Regions from separate parts of the Oceaniradius stylonematis genome, predicted to be linked through region 1. Evidence: riboswitches for the same ligand, from Rfam matches in the RefSeq annotation. Region 1 holds a riboswitch; the other holds the start of a gene.
What was found. Region 1 has a riboswitch for S-adenosylmethionine ahead of ACOQOU_RS11065 (O-succinylhomoserine sulfhydrylase). Riboswitches for the same ligand answer to the same signal wherever they lie in the genome.
Positions count from the first base shown of each region.

Region 2: another riboswitch for S-adenosylmethionine. It lies ahead of ACOQOU_RS08185 (homoserine O-succinyltransferase); the one in region 1 lies ahead of ACOQOU_RS11065 (O-succinylhomoserine sulfhydrylase).

Region 1 is NZ_OZ244994.1:2,238,927-2,246,852, reverse strand. Features, by position in the region: gene ACOQOU_RS11075 (ion transporter) at 85-897, shown strand; gene ACOQOU_RS11070 (2'-deoxycytidine 5'-triphosphate deaminase) at 866-1,963, opposite strand; SAM riboswitch at 2,046-2,132, shown strand; gene ACOQOU_RS11065 (O-succinylhomoserine sulfhydrylase) at 2,199-3,389, shown strand; gene ACOQOU_RS11060 (CDP-alcohol phosphatidyltransferase family protein) at 3,397-4,002, opposite strand; gene apaG (Co2+/Mg2+ efflux protein ApaG) at 4,153-4,545, shown strand; gene ACOQOU_RS11050 (efflux RND transporter permease subunit) at 4,549-7,926, opposite strand, start outside.
Region 2 is NZ_OZ244994.1:1,657,172-1,665,097, forward strand. Features, by position in the region: gene clpB (ATP-dependent chaperone ClpB) at 1-2,589, shown strand, start outside; gene ACOQOU_RS08170 (L,D-transpeptidase) at 2,701-3,711, shown strand; gene ACOQOU_RS08175 (3-hydroxybutyryl-CoA dehydrogenase) at 3,811-4,692, shown strand; gene ACOQOU_RS08180 (hypothetical protein) at 4,717-4,926, opposite strand; SAM riboswitch at 5,223-5,300, shown strand; gene ACOQOU_RS08185 (homoserine O-succinyltransferase) at 5,350-6,285, shown strand; gene ACOQOU_RS08190 (GNAT family N-acetyltransferase) at 6,282-6,722, shown strand; gene ACOQOU_RS08195 (MFS transporter) at 6,729-7,926, opposite strand, start outside.

The sequences.
Region 1 (7,926 bases):
CGGTAGCGCCCGGACCCGTTTCAAACCGCCGCGTGCAACCGTATATAGGCGTCACCTTCATTCCGATTCCGGCCGGTGTCTTCCATGCAGTCCCTGAAATCGTTCGTTGAAAGCCAGCGCTTTGAGCGCGCGATCATCATCCTGATCATCATCAATGCGATCACGCTGGGCATGGAAACATCGCCCGCCCTGATGGATGCGATCGGGCCGGTTCTTCTGACGATCGACCGGCTCATCCTGGCGGTGTTCGTCGTCGAACTGATGATCAAGTTCGCCGTCTACCGGCTCGACTTCTTCAAAAGCCCGTGGCGCATCTTCGACCTGATCATCGTCTCGATCGCGCTGATCCCCGCCGCCGGTCCGTTCTCGGTGCTGCGGGCGCTGCGCATCCTGCGCGTGCTGCGCCTGATCAGCGCCGTGCCGTCCATGCGCCGCGTCGTCGGCGGGCTCCTGACCGCATTGCCGGGGCTCGGCTCGATCGTGCTGCTGCTGATGCTGGTCTTCTATGTCTTCTCGGTGATGGCGACCAAGCTGTTCGGCGGCGAGTTTCCGCAATGGTTCGGCTCGATCGCCGCTTCCGCCTATTCGCTTTTCCAGATCATGACGCTGGAGAGCTGGTCGATGGGCATCGTGCGGCCGGTGATGGACGCGTTCCCTTGGGCGTGGGCGTTCTTCATTCCGTTCATCGCCGCGACGACCTTTACGGTTCTGAACCTGTTCATCGGCGTGGTCGTCTCCGCCATGCAGGCCGAACACGACGCACAGGCGGCCGACGAGCGGTCGTCGCTGCATGACGAGCAGACGCTGATCCTGGAAGAGGTGCGGGCCTTGCGTGCCGAGGTGCGCGCCATGCGCGCGGCTGACGCTACGGCGCCCGGAAATGCTTCGAAAGCTTGAGGCCCTGCGCCTGGTAGTTTGACTTCAGATCGGCGCCGTAGAGCGCCGACGGCCGGCCGATCATGTGTTCATAGACGAGCCGGCCGACGATCTGGCCGTGTTCGAGAACGAACGGCACCTCATGGCTGCGCACTTCCAGAACGGCGCGGCTGCCTGTGCCGCCCGCCGCCGAATGGCCGAAACCGGGATCGAAAAAGCCGGCATAGTGGACGCGAAATTCGCCGACCAGCGGATCGAACGGCGTCATCTCGGCGGCATGAAGCGGCGGCACATGCACCGCCTCGCGGCTGACGAGAATGTAGAACTGGTCCGGATCGAGGATCAGTTCCTTGCGGTCGCGCACATGCACCGGTTCCCAGAAATCGAGCACGTCATGGGCGGCGGGCTTGTCGACATCGACAAGGCCGGTGTGCCGCTTGCCGCGATAGCCGGCGAGGCCCGATGCGTCGCCTGAAAGGTCGACGGACAGGGCGATGCCGGTCTGCGAAATGTTGGGCGTGTCGCCGGCAACCAGCGTTTCGGCATCGTGCAGGTCGGCGAGCGCGGCGGCGCCAAGCACGGCGTGGCCGATGCGGAAGCGGATCTGTGTCAGGCGCGAGCCGGTGCGTGCGATGATCGGAAATGTGCGCGGGCTGACCTCCAGAAACAGAGGGCCCTCATAGCCGGCGGGGACCTTGTCGAACTCCACCGCATTGTCGGTGATCACGCGGGTGAAGATGTCGAGCCGGCCGGTCGAGCTTTTCGGGTTGGCGGCGGCGGCGATGTCCGCCGGCAATGCCAGGCTTTCCAGCAGCGGCACGATGTAGACGCAGCCGGTCTCCAGAACCGCGCCTTCGGTCAGGTCGATCCGGTGGAGCTCGTATTGGGCGAGCTTGCCGGCAACGGCGTGCGCCGCACCCGGCATGAAGCTGGCGCGCACCCGGTAGGCGGTGGTGCCCAGGCGCAGATCAAGGCTGGCGGGCTGGATCTGGTTGTCGTCGAGCGGCCGCGGCACGATGATCGCCCCGGTCTCCACCAAGCCTTCAATGTCGTGATCGGCGAGGATGCCGCTGTCGCGCCGCGTCATGAAACTGCCTGCCCTGCCCCAGTGCGGCGGCACGATGGCCAGCACCGCCAATTGACGCAAGGCACGCGGCCCTTTATGGACAGCTTATTGACGTGGTGATTTGGCCGGCCGGCTTGCAGCCACGGGAGCGCGCTCCCAAAACTCGCTAAAAGGCCGAGGATTTGCCGGATATTTGGACGGCAACGACCCGGCTCATGGCGGCATGAGGCCGGGATTTTTGTGTGGGGTGGCTGCCATGGCCGACGAGAGGCAAGATCTGAAGCCGGCGACACGCATGGTGCATGCCGGGACAACACGTTCGGCCTTCGGCGAGACATCCGAGGCGATGTTCCTGACGCAGGGCTTTGTCTATGACAGCGCCGAGGCGGCCGAGGCGCGCTTCAAGGGCGACGATCCGGGCTTTGTCTATTCGCGCTATGCCAACCCGACCGTCGAGATGTTCGAACAGCGCATGTGTGCGCTCGAGGGCGCCGAAGCGGCGCGCGCGACGGCCTCGGGCATGGCCGCGGTCGCGGCCTCCATCCTCTGCCAGGTTTCGGCCGGCGATCATGTGATTGCGGCACGGGCGCTGTTTGGCTCGTGCCGGTGGATCGTCGAGCAGTTGCTGCCGCGCTATGGTGTCGAGACGACGCTGGTCGACGGCACCGATCCCAAGGCCTGGGAACGCGCGGTCAAGCCGAACACCAAGCTGTTCTTCTTCGAAAGCCCGACCAATCCGACGCTGGAGATCGTCGATATCGCCCATGTGGTTGCGGTGGCGCGTGCCTGCGGCGCCAAAACGGTGATCGACAATGTGTTCGCCACGCCGCTCCTGCAGAACCCGATGGTGCTGGGCGTCGACATCGTCGTTTATTCGACCACCAAGCATATTGACGGGCAGGGGCGGTGCCTTGGTGGCGTCGTGCTCGGCCCACAGGACTGGGTCGACGAGCATCTGCACGACTTTTTCCGCCATACCGGCCCGTCGATGAGCCCGTTCAACGCCTGGGTGATGCTCAAGGGGCTGGAGACGCTGCCGCTGCGGGTCGCGCAACAGACGAAGAGCGCCGGCGCGGTGGCGGACTTTCTCGCCGACCACTCGGCAATCAGCCGCGTCGTCTATCCGGGGCGGCCGGACCATCCGCAGGCCAATATCGTGCCCAAGCAAATGAGCGGCGGATCGACGCTGGTGGCGTTCGACGTCAAGGGCGGCAAGCGATCGGCGTTCGCATTCGCCAACGCGCTCGAAATCGTCGGCATCTCCAACAATCTGGGCGATGCCAAGAGCCTGATCACCCATCCGGCGACGACGACGCACAAGAACCTGTCGGACGAAGACCGCGCCGAACTGTCGATCGGCGGCGGCACGATGCGCCTGTCGGTCGGCCTCGAAGACGCTCAGGACCTGATCGCCGATCTGGACCGGGCGCTGGCGGCGGCGGGGTAGCGTACGTTCAGCGCAGGGTCCGCGAGGCCAGAGCAATGCGCGAGACGGCCGTGTAAAGGCAGATCGCGGCGAAGACCCAGGCGATTGCCGCGAACCAGTGCGGCACGAGACACATCAGAACGAATACGGCGATGGTCTCGGTGGCTTCGGCAAGGCCGGTGGTGAAGAAGATCGACTTCTCGCCATGGCTTTCGCTCGAAAGCCCGTGCCGCTCGGCCATGATCGCATAGGCGAGGAAGCTGGCGCCGTTGACATAGAACGAAAAGACCAGAACGGCACCGGCCACCGCATTGGCGCCGGGATCGGCAAGGACGAAGCCGATCGGGATCACGCCGTAAAAGGCAAAATCCAGTACGATGTCGAGATAGCCGCCGAAATCGGTCTTGCCGGTGATGCGCGCGACGGCGCCGTCGAGACCGTCGCAAAGGCGGCTGATCAATATCAGCGCGAGGCCAAGCCAGAACCAGTGCAGCGCGATCGCGCCGGCTGCCGCGACGCCGAGCACCATCCCGGCGACGGTCACCTGGTCGGCGGTCGCGCCGGCGCGCGCCAGACGCGCGGCAAGCCGCTCAAGGGCGGGATCGAGCTTGGACCGGAGCGTGCTGTCGAACATGGCGCATGGATCGGTTGAAGCGAACGGTCCCGCCCATACGACACTTGTCCTCCAAGGTCACCATCATCACCGGGCAGCGATCATCACGCCGACTCACTTTCGCGTGCCCGCGCCCTTTTCCGGCCGAACGTGTTTGGCTAGAGTCGGCGCATGTATCGCGAGACGACAGACGGGATCGAAGTGACCGTGCGGCCCGACTTTTTGGACGAGGAGTCTGAGCCGGACGACGGCCGCTGGTTCTGGGCCTATACGGTGGTGATCGCCAACCATTCCGAAGAGACGGTGCAGCTCGAAAGCCGCTACTGGCGCATCACCAATGCGCTGGGCGCGGTGGAGGAGGTGAGCGGTCCCGGCGTCATCGGCGAGCAGCCCGTCCTGTCTCCCGGCGACAGCTTCCAATATACCTCGGGATGCCCGCTGAACACGCCGTCGGGCACGATGGTCGGTCACTATGTGATGCGGCGGCAAAGCGGCGAGCGGATGCGGGCGCGCGTTCCGGCCTTTTCTCTGGACGTGCCGAACGTCGTGCGGACGATCAACTGACGATCATTGACCGGCCACGGGCCGCGGCAGGCGCCGCCGGTCGCCGTAGAGCGCGACGAGCAGGTTGCGGATGTCCTCGCCGATGCCGATGAAGACCGGCACGAGGAACAGGACCAGCACCGTCGCCGTGGCCAGCCCGAACACCATGGTGATCGCCATCGGCATCAGGAACTGGGCCTGAAGCGAGGTCTCGAACAGGAGCGGGATCAGGCCGCCAATGGTGGTCAGCGACGTCAGAAGGACGGCGCGAAACCGGTCGCAACTCGCATTGATGCAGGCTTCGCGGATCGCTTCGCCGGTCTTCAGCCGCTCCTCGAGCCGCGAAACCAGAATGATGGAATCGTTGACCAGAATGCCCGACAGGCCGAGCAGGCCGATCATCGACAGCATGGTGAGCTGATAGCCCATCAGCCAGTGGCCGACCACGGCGCCGACGACGCCGAACGGGATGATCAGCATGACCGCGAACGGGCGGAAATAGCTGCCGAACACCCAGGCCAGGATGATGTAGATGACACTCAGCGCGATCAGCGTGCCGAAGCCCAGATCGGCGAAGGCGTCGCGCTGCTCCTGGCTGCGGCCGCCGAAATCATAGTCGATGCCATAGGTGCGGGCGATGGCGTCCAGAGCGCCTGACGAGACAAGCTGGTCGACGACACCGTCGGTGGTGTTGACCGCCGCATCGATTTCACCGGTCACCGAGATCGTCGTCTGTCCGTCCTGACGCTGGATCGCCGAGAAGCCCTGCTGCTCGCTCAGCGTGACGATTTCGGTCAGCGGTACCAGATCGCCCGATGGCGCGGTCAGCATCATGGCGCGCAGGGCCGCCGTCCCCTGGCCGTCCATGTCCTGGCTGACGCGGATTGCCACTTCGTCGTCGCCGCGCGCAAAGCGCCGCGGCACCATGCCCTCGACGGAATTGCGCACCTGCGTGCCCACCTCGTCGAGGGTGAAGCCCAAGGCCGCCGCGCGCGGCGTCAGCGTCATGATCAGTTCGGGCTTGCCATAGGGCAGATCGTCCTCGACGCCCGTGACGCCGGGGATGGCCGCAACGATTGCCGTCACCTCGACGGCGGCTTCCTTGAGGACGGCAATGGAGGAGCCTCTGAGCTCGACATCGATGTCGGCTCCGGGCGGACCGCCGCGCGACTGGCGCACCGCGAAGCGGCGGACGGACGGAAGCTCGGGCGCCTCGGCCCGCCAGGCGCGCACGATCTCCGGCGTACGAATGGTGCGCCGTTCCGAGATGGTGAGCTGCACCTTGATGCGGGCGAGATTGTCGCCCTGCGAACGGCCGGACGAGCCAAGCGTGACAAACACCGCCTCGATCAGCTCTTCGCCATTGTCGCCGGTCAGGTTCGCTTCGGCGCGGCGCAGCGCATTCTCGAACTCCCGCACGGCCATGATCGCCTCGCGTTCCGGCGTGCCCGGATGCAGGATGATCGAGCCGGATATGTTCTCGGACTCCGGCGAGGGGAAGAAGACGAAGCCGACATGTTCCCCGGCGCGCAGGCCCCAGGCAAAGACCATGACGAGACCGACCGCGATCGCCATGGACACATAGCGCCAATTGTAGGCCAGCCGCACCAGCCAGGCGAACGGGCCCTGCCGGATCCAGTTGAAGCCGGCGTCGAAATTGCGCCGGAACCAGCCATCTTCGGGCATTTCGTCGGCGTCGAAGGTGCGCCGGTTGCGGCCGAAGCCGACGCGCACCGCGTAAAGGACAAACTCGACAAGAACGGCTGCGATGAGTGCGACCGCTGCGGCGACCGTTCCGAACATGAACGGGGAAACGGTCTGCCGCCATGCGTCGAACGCGGCGATGAAGGGCAGCGATTGGGCGACGCCGCCCTCGCCGCCGGCACGCGTGAAGAAGGCTGCCATGAACAGGACGATGACGAGGCCGACGAAGAAGACCCGCCAATGCGACCAGCGCGGCGCCGAGCGGCCCTGCAGCGAATGGCTCAGATGGCCGGGCAGGATGAAGAAACACTCGACGATGGAGGCGATGGCGACGGCGATCACGACGACCGGCAGCACGCCAACGATCTGGCCGATCGTATCGCCGATCAAGAGCAGAGGCGCGAAGGTCGCGACGGTCGTCGTCAGCGCGGCGGTGACCGGCGTGAACATGGCACCGACGCCGTTTTCGGCGGCCGTCACCGGATCGTCTCCCATCGCAAGGCGCGTGTCGGTGTGTTCGCCGACGACGATCGCGTCGTCGACGATGACGCCGAGCATCATGATCAGCCCGAACAGGGACAGCATGTTGATGGTTTCGCCGAAGACATACATCAGCCCGACGGTGGCCAGCAGCGCGACGGGAATGCCGGCGGCGACCCAGACCGCGATGCGCACATGCAGGAAGGCGAACAGGACGATCAGGACGAGCAGCAGCCCGGTCGCACCGTTCTTGACCAGCAGCATGATCCGCTCGTTGAGCGAGTCCGCGCGCACCTCGTAGACCTGCAGTTCGAGACTGGCCGGCAGTTGCGGCCGGATCTCCGCGACATAATCCTGCAGGATCGCGTTGGTCGTCAGCGTGTCCGCGGTGGCGGTCGACTGGACGTCGATCTCGATCGCCGGAAACGTGTTGGAAAAGCCCTGGATCGCGCCATCCTCGAACCCTTCGCGAACCTCGGCAATGTCGCCAAGGCGCACCTTTTCGCCGGTCGGGAACGATTTGACCTCGATCCGGCCGAGCGCGCGCGCATCCTCGGCGTCGGACAGGGTGCGCAATTGCCGTTCCACCGCGCCGTCCAGATTGCCGGACGGCAGGTCGCGCGAGTTCGCGCCGATCGCCCTTGATATGTCGGAGATCGTCAGATCGAGCCGGCGCAGCTCCCGCTCGGGCACGGTCACCTGCAATTCGGGGTCGCGCATGCCGGTGAACGTCACCTTGTCGATGCCGCGCTCGACCAGATCGTCGCGGATGCGCTGGGCCCAGTCGCGAACCACCGCTTCGGACACGTCGCCTCCGATGGAGATCGAGGCGACGCGGTCGAACCATTGGCTGGTGGTCACCTTGGGGTCCTCGGACCCCTCGGGCAGGTTGGTCAGCGCCTTTGCGGCGGTGTCGACGTCGGCCACCGCCTTTTGCATGTCCGTGCCTTCCTCGAATTCGAGGCGGATCGATGCGGAGCCCTCGCGGGCGTAGGAGACGACCTGCTTGACGTTCTCGATGAAGCGCAGTTCGGGCTCGGCGACCGCAAGGATGTTCTGCTCGACATCCTCGGCGCTGGCACCCGACCAGGCGATGGAAACCGAAACCGTCGAGGTCTCGATGGTCGGAAAGAACTGGGTGTTGATCCGCGCCAGCGCGAAGACGCCGAACAGGATCATCAGCACCATCAGCAGATTGGCCGCATTGGGATGGCGCAG
Region 2 (7,926 bases), 580 kb from region 1:
CGCGGTTTCATCCAGTCCGCGCAGACGCTTGCTCTCGGCTCGAGCCATCAGCAGTTCACGCCCGAACACATTCTCAAGGTGCTGGTCGACGATTCGGAAGGCATGGCCGCCTCTCTGATCGAGCGCGCCGGCGGCAACGCCAGGGATGTGCGCATGGGTGTCGAGACGGCACTCAACGCGCTGCCCAAGGTCGAGGGCGGCAACGGCCAGCTCTATCTCGCCCAGCCGCTCGCCAAGGTGTTCACCACCGCAGAAGACATCGCCAAGAAAGCCGGCGACACCTACGTGACCGTCGAACGGCTGCTGCTGGCGCTTGCGATGGAAAAGTCGGCCAAAAGCGCCGACATTCTGGCCAAGGCCGGCGTCACGCCGACTGCGCTCAATCAGGTCATCAACGACATCCGCAAGGGCCGCACGGCCGACACGGCAAGCGCCGAGGAAGGCTATGACGCGCTGAAGAAATATGCGCGCGACCTGACCGCCGATGCGCGCGAAGGCAAGCTCGATCCGGTGATCGGCCGAGACGACGAAATCCGCCGGACCATCCAGGTCCTGTCGCGGCGCACCAAGAACAATCCCGTGCTGATCGGCGAGCCCGGCGTCGGCAAGACCGCCATCGCCGAGGGGCTGGCCCTGCGCATCATCGATGGCGACGTGCCCGAGAGCCTGCGCGACAAGCAGTTGATGGCGCTCGACATGGGCGCGCTGATCGCCGGCGCCAAATATCGCGGCGAGTTCGAGGAACGGCTGAAAGCCGTCCTGTCCGAAGTGCAAAGCGCCGACGGCAACATCGTCTTGTTCATCGACGAAATGCACACGCTGGTCGGCGCCGGCAAGGCCGACGGCGCGATGGACGCTTCCAACCTTTTGAAGCCGGCGCTCGCGCGCGGCGAACTGCACTGTGTCGGTGCGACCACGCTCGACGAATACCGCAAGCATGTCGAAAAGGACGCCGCGCTCGCCCGCCGCTTCCAGCCGGTCTTCGTCGGCGAGCCGACCGTCGAGGACACGGTGTCGATCCTGCGCGGCCTCAAGGAAAAATATGAACAGCACCACAAGGTGCGCGTCTCGGACACCGCCCTTGTCGCGGCTGCGACCCTGTCAAACCGCTACATCACCGACCGGTTCCTGCCCGACAAGGCGATCGATCTGGTGGACGAAGCCGCTTCGCGCCTGCGCATGCAGGTGGATTCCAAGCCCGAGGCGCTCGATGAACTTGACCGCAGGATCATCCAGCTCAAGATCGAGCGCGAGGCTCTGAAGGTCGAGACCGATCAGGCCTCGAAGGACCGGCTGGCATCGCTGGAAAAGGACCTGGCCGGCCTTGAGGAGGAATCGGCGCGACTGACCGCCGCCTGGCAGGCCGAAAAGGAAAAGCTCGGCACCGCCGCCGATCTGAAGCGCGAACTCGACGAAGCCCGCAACGAACTGGCCATCGCCCAGCGCTCGGGCGAGTTCCAGCGTGCGGGCGAGTTGGCCTACGGCAAAATTCCTGAACTTGAACGCAAGCTGCAAGAGGCCGAAAAGGGCGGTGACAACAATGCGTCCTCCATGGTCGAGGAAACGGTCACGCCGGACCACGTCGCGCACATCGTCTCGCGCTGGACCGGCATTCCCGTCGACAAGATGCTGGAGGGCGAACGCGAGAAACTGCTGCGCATGGAAGACGAGATCGCCGAGCGCGTCGTCGGCCAGGGCGAAGCGGTCCAGGCCGTCTCGAAAGCCGTGCGCCGCGCGCGCGCCGGGCTTCAGGATCCCAACCGGCCGATCGGTTCGTTCATCTTCCTCGGTCCCACCGGCGTCGGCAAGACCGAGCTGACCAAGGCCCTGGCGGAGTTCCTGTTCGACGACGACCAGGCGATGGTGCGCGTCGACATGAGCGAGTTCATGGAAAAGCATGCGGTCGCCCGGCTGATCGGCGCGCCGCCCGGCTATGTCGGCTATGAGGAAGGCGGCGTTTTGACCGAGGCGGTCCGCCGCCGGCCCTACCAGGTGATCCTGTTTGACGAGATCGAAAAGGCGCATCCGGACGTCTTCAACGTCCTGCTGCAGGTGCTCGACGATGGCCGCCTGACGGATGGTCAGGGCCGCACGGTCGACTTCCGCAACACGGTCATCATCATGACCTCCAACCTTGGCGCGGAGTTCCTTGTCAATCTGGGAGAGGGCCAGGAGGTGGATACTGTCCGCGACGATGTCATGAACGTCGTGCGGGCCTCGTTCCGCCCCGAGTTCCTCAACCGGGTGGACGAGGTGATCCTGTTCCAGCGGCTGCAGAAGGCCGACATGAGCGCGATCGTCGACATCCAGCTCGGCCGTCTAGAAAAGCTGCTCGCCGAGCGCAAGATCACGCTGCAGCTCGACGGGGACGCCCGCCGGTGGCTGGCCGACAAGGGCTACGATCCCGCCTATGGCGCGCGGCCGCTCAAGCGCGTGATCCAGAAAAACGTGCAGGACCCGCTTGCCGAGCGCATTCTGGCCGGCGAGATCGCCGACGGCTCGCTCGTCAAGGTGCTGGAAGGTTCGGACCGGCTCAACTTCAAGCCGGTGTCGGCCGCCAACGAGGACCAGGCGGAAGAAGCCGCCTGATCTTGATCGGCTCCCTGACAATGCAGTAACGGCGCGGGCCTTCCGGCCCGCGTTTCCGTTGCAAGCCAAGGCGGGCGATGCGATAGGAGACACCTCGCCCGGAGCCGCCGCTTGCCGAACCTCCTGTCATTGCCGATCGCCGCGCTGCTTCTGGCCGGCCTTGCCGCGCCGTCCGGCGCGATGCCGCCGACCAGCGACGAATTCGACCGCCGGGTGATCGGCGGAAGCCAGTTCTACGACCCGGCATCGCCCGTGGCGGCGCCAATCGCCGGAGCCAGCCGGACCATCGCGGCGCTGCAGGTGCTGATGGATCGGCTCGGCATTTCCCCGGGTGTCATCGACGGCCGCGACACGCCGCGCCTGCGCGCCGCCTTTTCGGTGCTGCGGACGAACCCGGCCGGCGACGGTATCGCCGGCACGCGCGACGCGATGGCCATCGCCGACGCCCTCGCGAACACTGGCGGTGACGCGTTCCGGACGTATGCGATCACCGCCGACGACATTGCCGGGCCGTTCACGCCGGAAATCCCGCATCTCTACGTGCATCAGGCCAGCCTTGCCGAGATCGGGTTCCGCGATACGCGCGAAATGCTGGCCGAGCGGTTTCACATGGACGAGGCCTATCTGGCCGCGCTGAACGCGGATGCCGATTTCGGCCGTGTCGGCACCATCATCACCGTCGCCGATCCGGGACGCGACCTGCAACGGCGCATCGCGCGCATCGAAGCCGGCAAGCGGACGCGGCAAGTGCGCGCATTCGATGCCGAAGGGGCGCTGGTCGCCATCTATCCCGCATCGATCGGCTCGGCCGCCACACCGTCGCCGACGGGCAGCTTCACCGTGCGCAACAAGGCGCAGGACCCGCGCTACACCTACGATCCGCGCGGATCGGCCCAGCCGGGTCTGGCCGAAGGTCTGGTGCTTCTGCCGCCGGGGCCGAACGGACCGGTGGGCAATGCATGGATCGGCCTGTCAAAGCCCACCTACGGCATTCACGGCACGCCTGAACCCTCGCGCATCGGCCTTGCCGAGAGTGTCGGCTGCATCCGGCTGACCAATTGGGACGCGCTGGAACTGGCCCGTCTGGTGCGCCGTGGCGTGAAAGTCACAATAAGCGACTGAAACGTCGCAAGGCGCCGGTTTGGTGCGATGCAATGATTTACATTGCGTCGCAACAACCGCACACTTCCGCCAAAACACAAGAAAAGCGGGATGAGAGCGATGATCGAACAGTTGGAAACGATCGGTGTGATCGGTGCGGGCCAGATGGGCAGCGGCATTGCCCAGGTTTCGGCGGCGGCCGGCTATGATGTGGTGATCGCCGACATCTCCCTGGAGGCGGCACAGGCGGGCCTGGACAGGCTCAAGACCCAGATGCAGAAGGCCGTCGATGCCGGCCGCATGCAGTCCGGCGATCGCGATGCGATCGTCGCCCGCATCTCGGTGGCGGGCGGCATGGACGGGCTCTCCGGCTGCGATCTGGTTATTGAGGCTGCGAGCGAAAACGAAGCGGTCAAGCGCAAGATCTTCGTCGAACTGTGCCCGGTCCTGAAGCCCGAAGCGCTGATCGCGTCCAACACCTCCTCGATCTCGATTACGCGTCTGGCCGCGGCCACCGACAGGCCCGAGCGCTTCATGGGCATCCATTTCATGAACCCGGTGCCGCGCATGAAGCTGGTCGAACTGGTGCGCGGCATCGCCACCGCAGACGAGGTGTTCGACCTTGCCCGCGCTTATGTGGACCGGCTCGGCAAGACGTCGACCGTGTCCGAGGATTTTCCCGCCTTCATCGTCAACCGCATCCTGTTGCCGATGATCAACGAGGCGATCTACACGCTCTATGAGGGCGTCGGATCGGTCGAGGCCATCGACACGGCGATGAAGCTGGGCGCCAACCATCCGATGGGTCCGCTCGAACTGGCCGATTTCATCGGTCTCGACACCTGTCTGGCGATCATGCAGGTGCTGCATGACGGGCTGGCCGATTCCAAGTACCGCCCCTGTCCGCTTCTGGTGAAATATGTCGAGGCCGGATGGCTGGGCCGCAAGAGCGGTCGCGGCTTCTACGATTATCGCGGCGAGACGCCGGTCCCGACACGCTGACCGACCGGACGCGGTCCGTCCGGTTCAATAAAGCGGTGATACGCTGCCGTTCGGCACGTCCGGTCGCTGCGGCAGCCCGGCATCGCGCAGCGACGACAGCCGGGCGAGGCGCCCGGCGAGCGCGCCCCTCAAGCCGCCTTGACGAATGGGGCCGGCAGTCCGCGCGGCAGGCGCGCGAAAGCGGGACTGCCCGGGAAAGGTGATGACATTTGACGATGCGTGTCCGGTCGCCATGACAGTCTCCGTTGCATGTGCCCTCCCGGATACGCTCAAGGCTAAGCAAATCGATGGCCAAATCAAGGAATTTTTGTGCGCCGCACAAAAATTCCTGCATTGCACGGAACGTTCGCAGGACACCGCCCCGCCCTTGGGGCATTAAGGGCAGAGCGGTGCACCCACACCGGGGAGACAGCCCGTCATGGTCCATAACGAACTACCGGCTGCACCCTTTTGGCATGCCCATCCGACGACAGGTGTGACCGATTGCACAGCGCGCCACGCATTTGACGCTGACCGATTGCGGGTCTAGGAATGGCGTCCGTGGTGATTTGGCCGGTCGGCTTGCAGCCACGTTAAACAAGTCGCTAAAGGGCCGAATGTGTTGGACCGGCAGCGATGTTTCGCCGCCGGTTTTTTGTTGTTTGGAGAGTTGAGACGATGCCGATCAGGATCCCGGACGCCCTGCCCGCCCGCGACACGCTGCTGCGCGAGGGTGTCATGGTCATGGACGAGAAGACGGCGACGCGGCAGGACATCCGGCCCCTGCAGATCGGCCTGCTCAACCTGATGCCCAACAAGATCAAGACGGAAACGCAGATCGCCCGTCTTGTCGGCTCAACGCCGCTGCAAGTCGATCTGACGCTAGTGCGGATCGGCAACCACAAGTCGAAGAACACGTCCGAGGACCATCTGATCTCCTTCTACGAGACCTGGGAGGATGTCCGTCACCGCAAGTTCGACGGTTTCATCATCACCGGCGCGCCCATCGAGACGCTGCCCTTCGAGGAGGTCACCTATTGGAAAGAACTGGAGCAGATCCTCGACTGGACGACGACGCACGTGCATTCGTCCTTCTTTATCTGCTGGGGTGCGATGGCCGCCGCCTGGCATTTCCACAAAGTGCCCAAGCACACGCTCCCGCACAAGGCGTTCGGCGTTTACCGGCACAGGAACCTCAGCCCCGCCTCGCCCTATCTCGCCGGCTTTTCCGACGATTTCCAGATTTCGGTGTCGCGCTGGACGGAAGTGCGCCGCAACGAACTGCCGGCGGACGGATCGCTCGAAGTGCTGATGGAATCGGCCGAAACGGGCCTATGCCTGCTGCACGAGGCGTTTGCCAACCGGCTCTACATCTTCAATCACATCGAATATGATTCAACCACGCTCGCCGAGGAATATGAGCGCGATGTCGCCAGCGGCACGCCGATCGACGTGCCGCACAATTACTATCCGGGCGATGATCCGGCCTGCACGCCGCTGAACCGCTGGCGCAGCCATGCGTTCTTGTTGTTCGGCAATTGGATCAACCAGGTCTACCAGACCACCTCGTTCGATCTCGCCGAGATCGGCCATGACCGGGAGGCCGCCCAATGAGCCTGACCATCCGTCCGCTCGAACAAGGTGATCATGAGGCGTGGCGCGCGCTATGGACAGCCTATCTGGAGTTCTATGAGTCGTCGGTCTCCGAGGAGGTCTATGCAACGACGTGGGCCCGCCTTCTGGGCGATGAACTCTACGATCCGAACGGTCTGGTCGCCCTTGTCGACGGCAAGCCTGCCGGTTTGGTCCATTACATCTTCCACCGCCATTGCTGGCGCACCGACAATGTCTGTTATCTGCAGGATCTTTACGCCGACCCGGACGTGCGCGGCACCGGCGTCGGCCGCGCGCTGATCGAGGCGGTCTATGAAAAGGCCGATGCGGCCGGCTGTCCGTCGGTCTACTGGATGACGCAGGATTTCAACGCCACCGCGCGCAAGCTCTACGACCGCATCGCCACGCTGACGCCCTTCATCAAGTACCAGCGCTAGAGCCCGTCACGTCCGCGACCGGACCGGGATCAGCAGCAAAAGCCCGACAACGAACAGGATCAGGATCGGCGTGATCCCGATCCGCTGGCTGCCCGACAGTTCGGTAAAGATGTAGATGCCGAGCGGCGCCAGGAACGCGGTCGCCTTACCCGACAGCGCGTAAAGGCCAAACGCTTCGCCCATCCGTTCGGGATGCTCCACCTGATCGACCAGAAGCGGCCGCGATGCGGCCTGCAACGCGCCGCCGGCCGCGCCGATCAGCGCTCCGGCGCAGTAGAACATGATGTCCGGTACGCTCGATCCCTCGGCGACGGCGACGAACAGCACATGCGTCTCGGTGGTCGAGATCACCAGCGCGCTCGCCGCGATCAGCGCCAATATGGTCAGTGTGACGACCCGTTTGGTGCCGAGCCGCGTATCGAGCCAGCCGCCCGCGATGGAACCGAAAATGCCCGTGACGGAGGCAAGAATGCCGAAGACGCCAAGCTGGATCGTCGACCAGCCCAAGACACCGACTGCATAGATTCCGCCGAACGTGTAGAGACCGTTGAGCGCGTCGCGATAGAACATGGACGAACCCAGAAACGCGAAAAGGCTCGGATGTCTCGGCAGGGTGCGGATCGTGTCGATGAGTTCCCGCAGGCCCTTGGAAACAGCGTTCTTCACCCCGATGCGGCGGGCCGTATCCGGCGTGAACAGGAACAATGGGATGATGAAGATGACGAACCAGATCGCCGTCAGCGGTCCGGACGCGCGATCCCCTTCAAGCTGCGCGGGGTCGAGACCGAGGATCGGATCGAGGCCGACCAGTGTCTTGCCGCTGTCGGGAGAAGCGACCATCAGCACCAGCATGGCGATCAGACAGATCAGGCCGCCCGCATAGCCGAGCGCCCACGCGTTGCCCGAAAGGCTGCCCAGCTTGTCCCGTCCGACAAGGCCCGGCATCATCGCATTGTTGAAGATGGCGGCGAACTCGAAACCGATCAGCGCGACGACGAACGCGACCAGCGCCAGCGTGATGTTGGCCGGGTCCGGATCGGGCGTGACGAACCACAGCGAAAAGACCGCCACGGCGGCAATCGCCGAAAACCCGAATATCCATGGCTTGCGCGGACCCGTCGCGTCCGACAGTGCACCGAGAACCGGCGCCAGAAACGCGATCAGAAGGCCGCCGATGGTGGCGGCAAACGCCCAGTCGGATTGC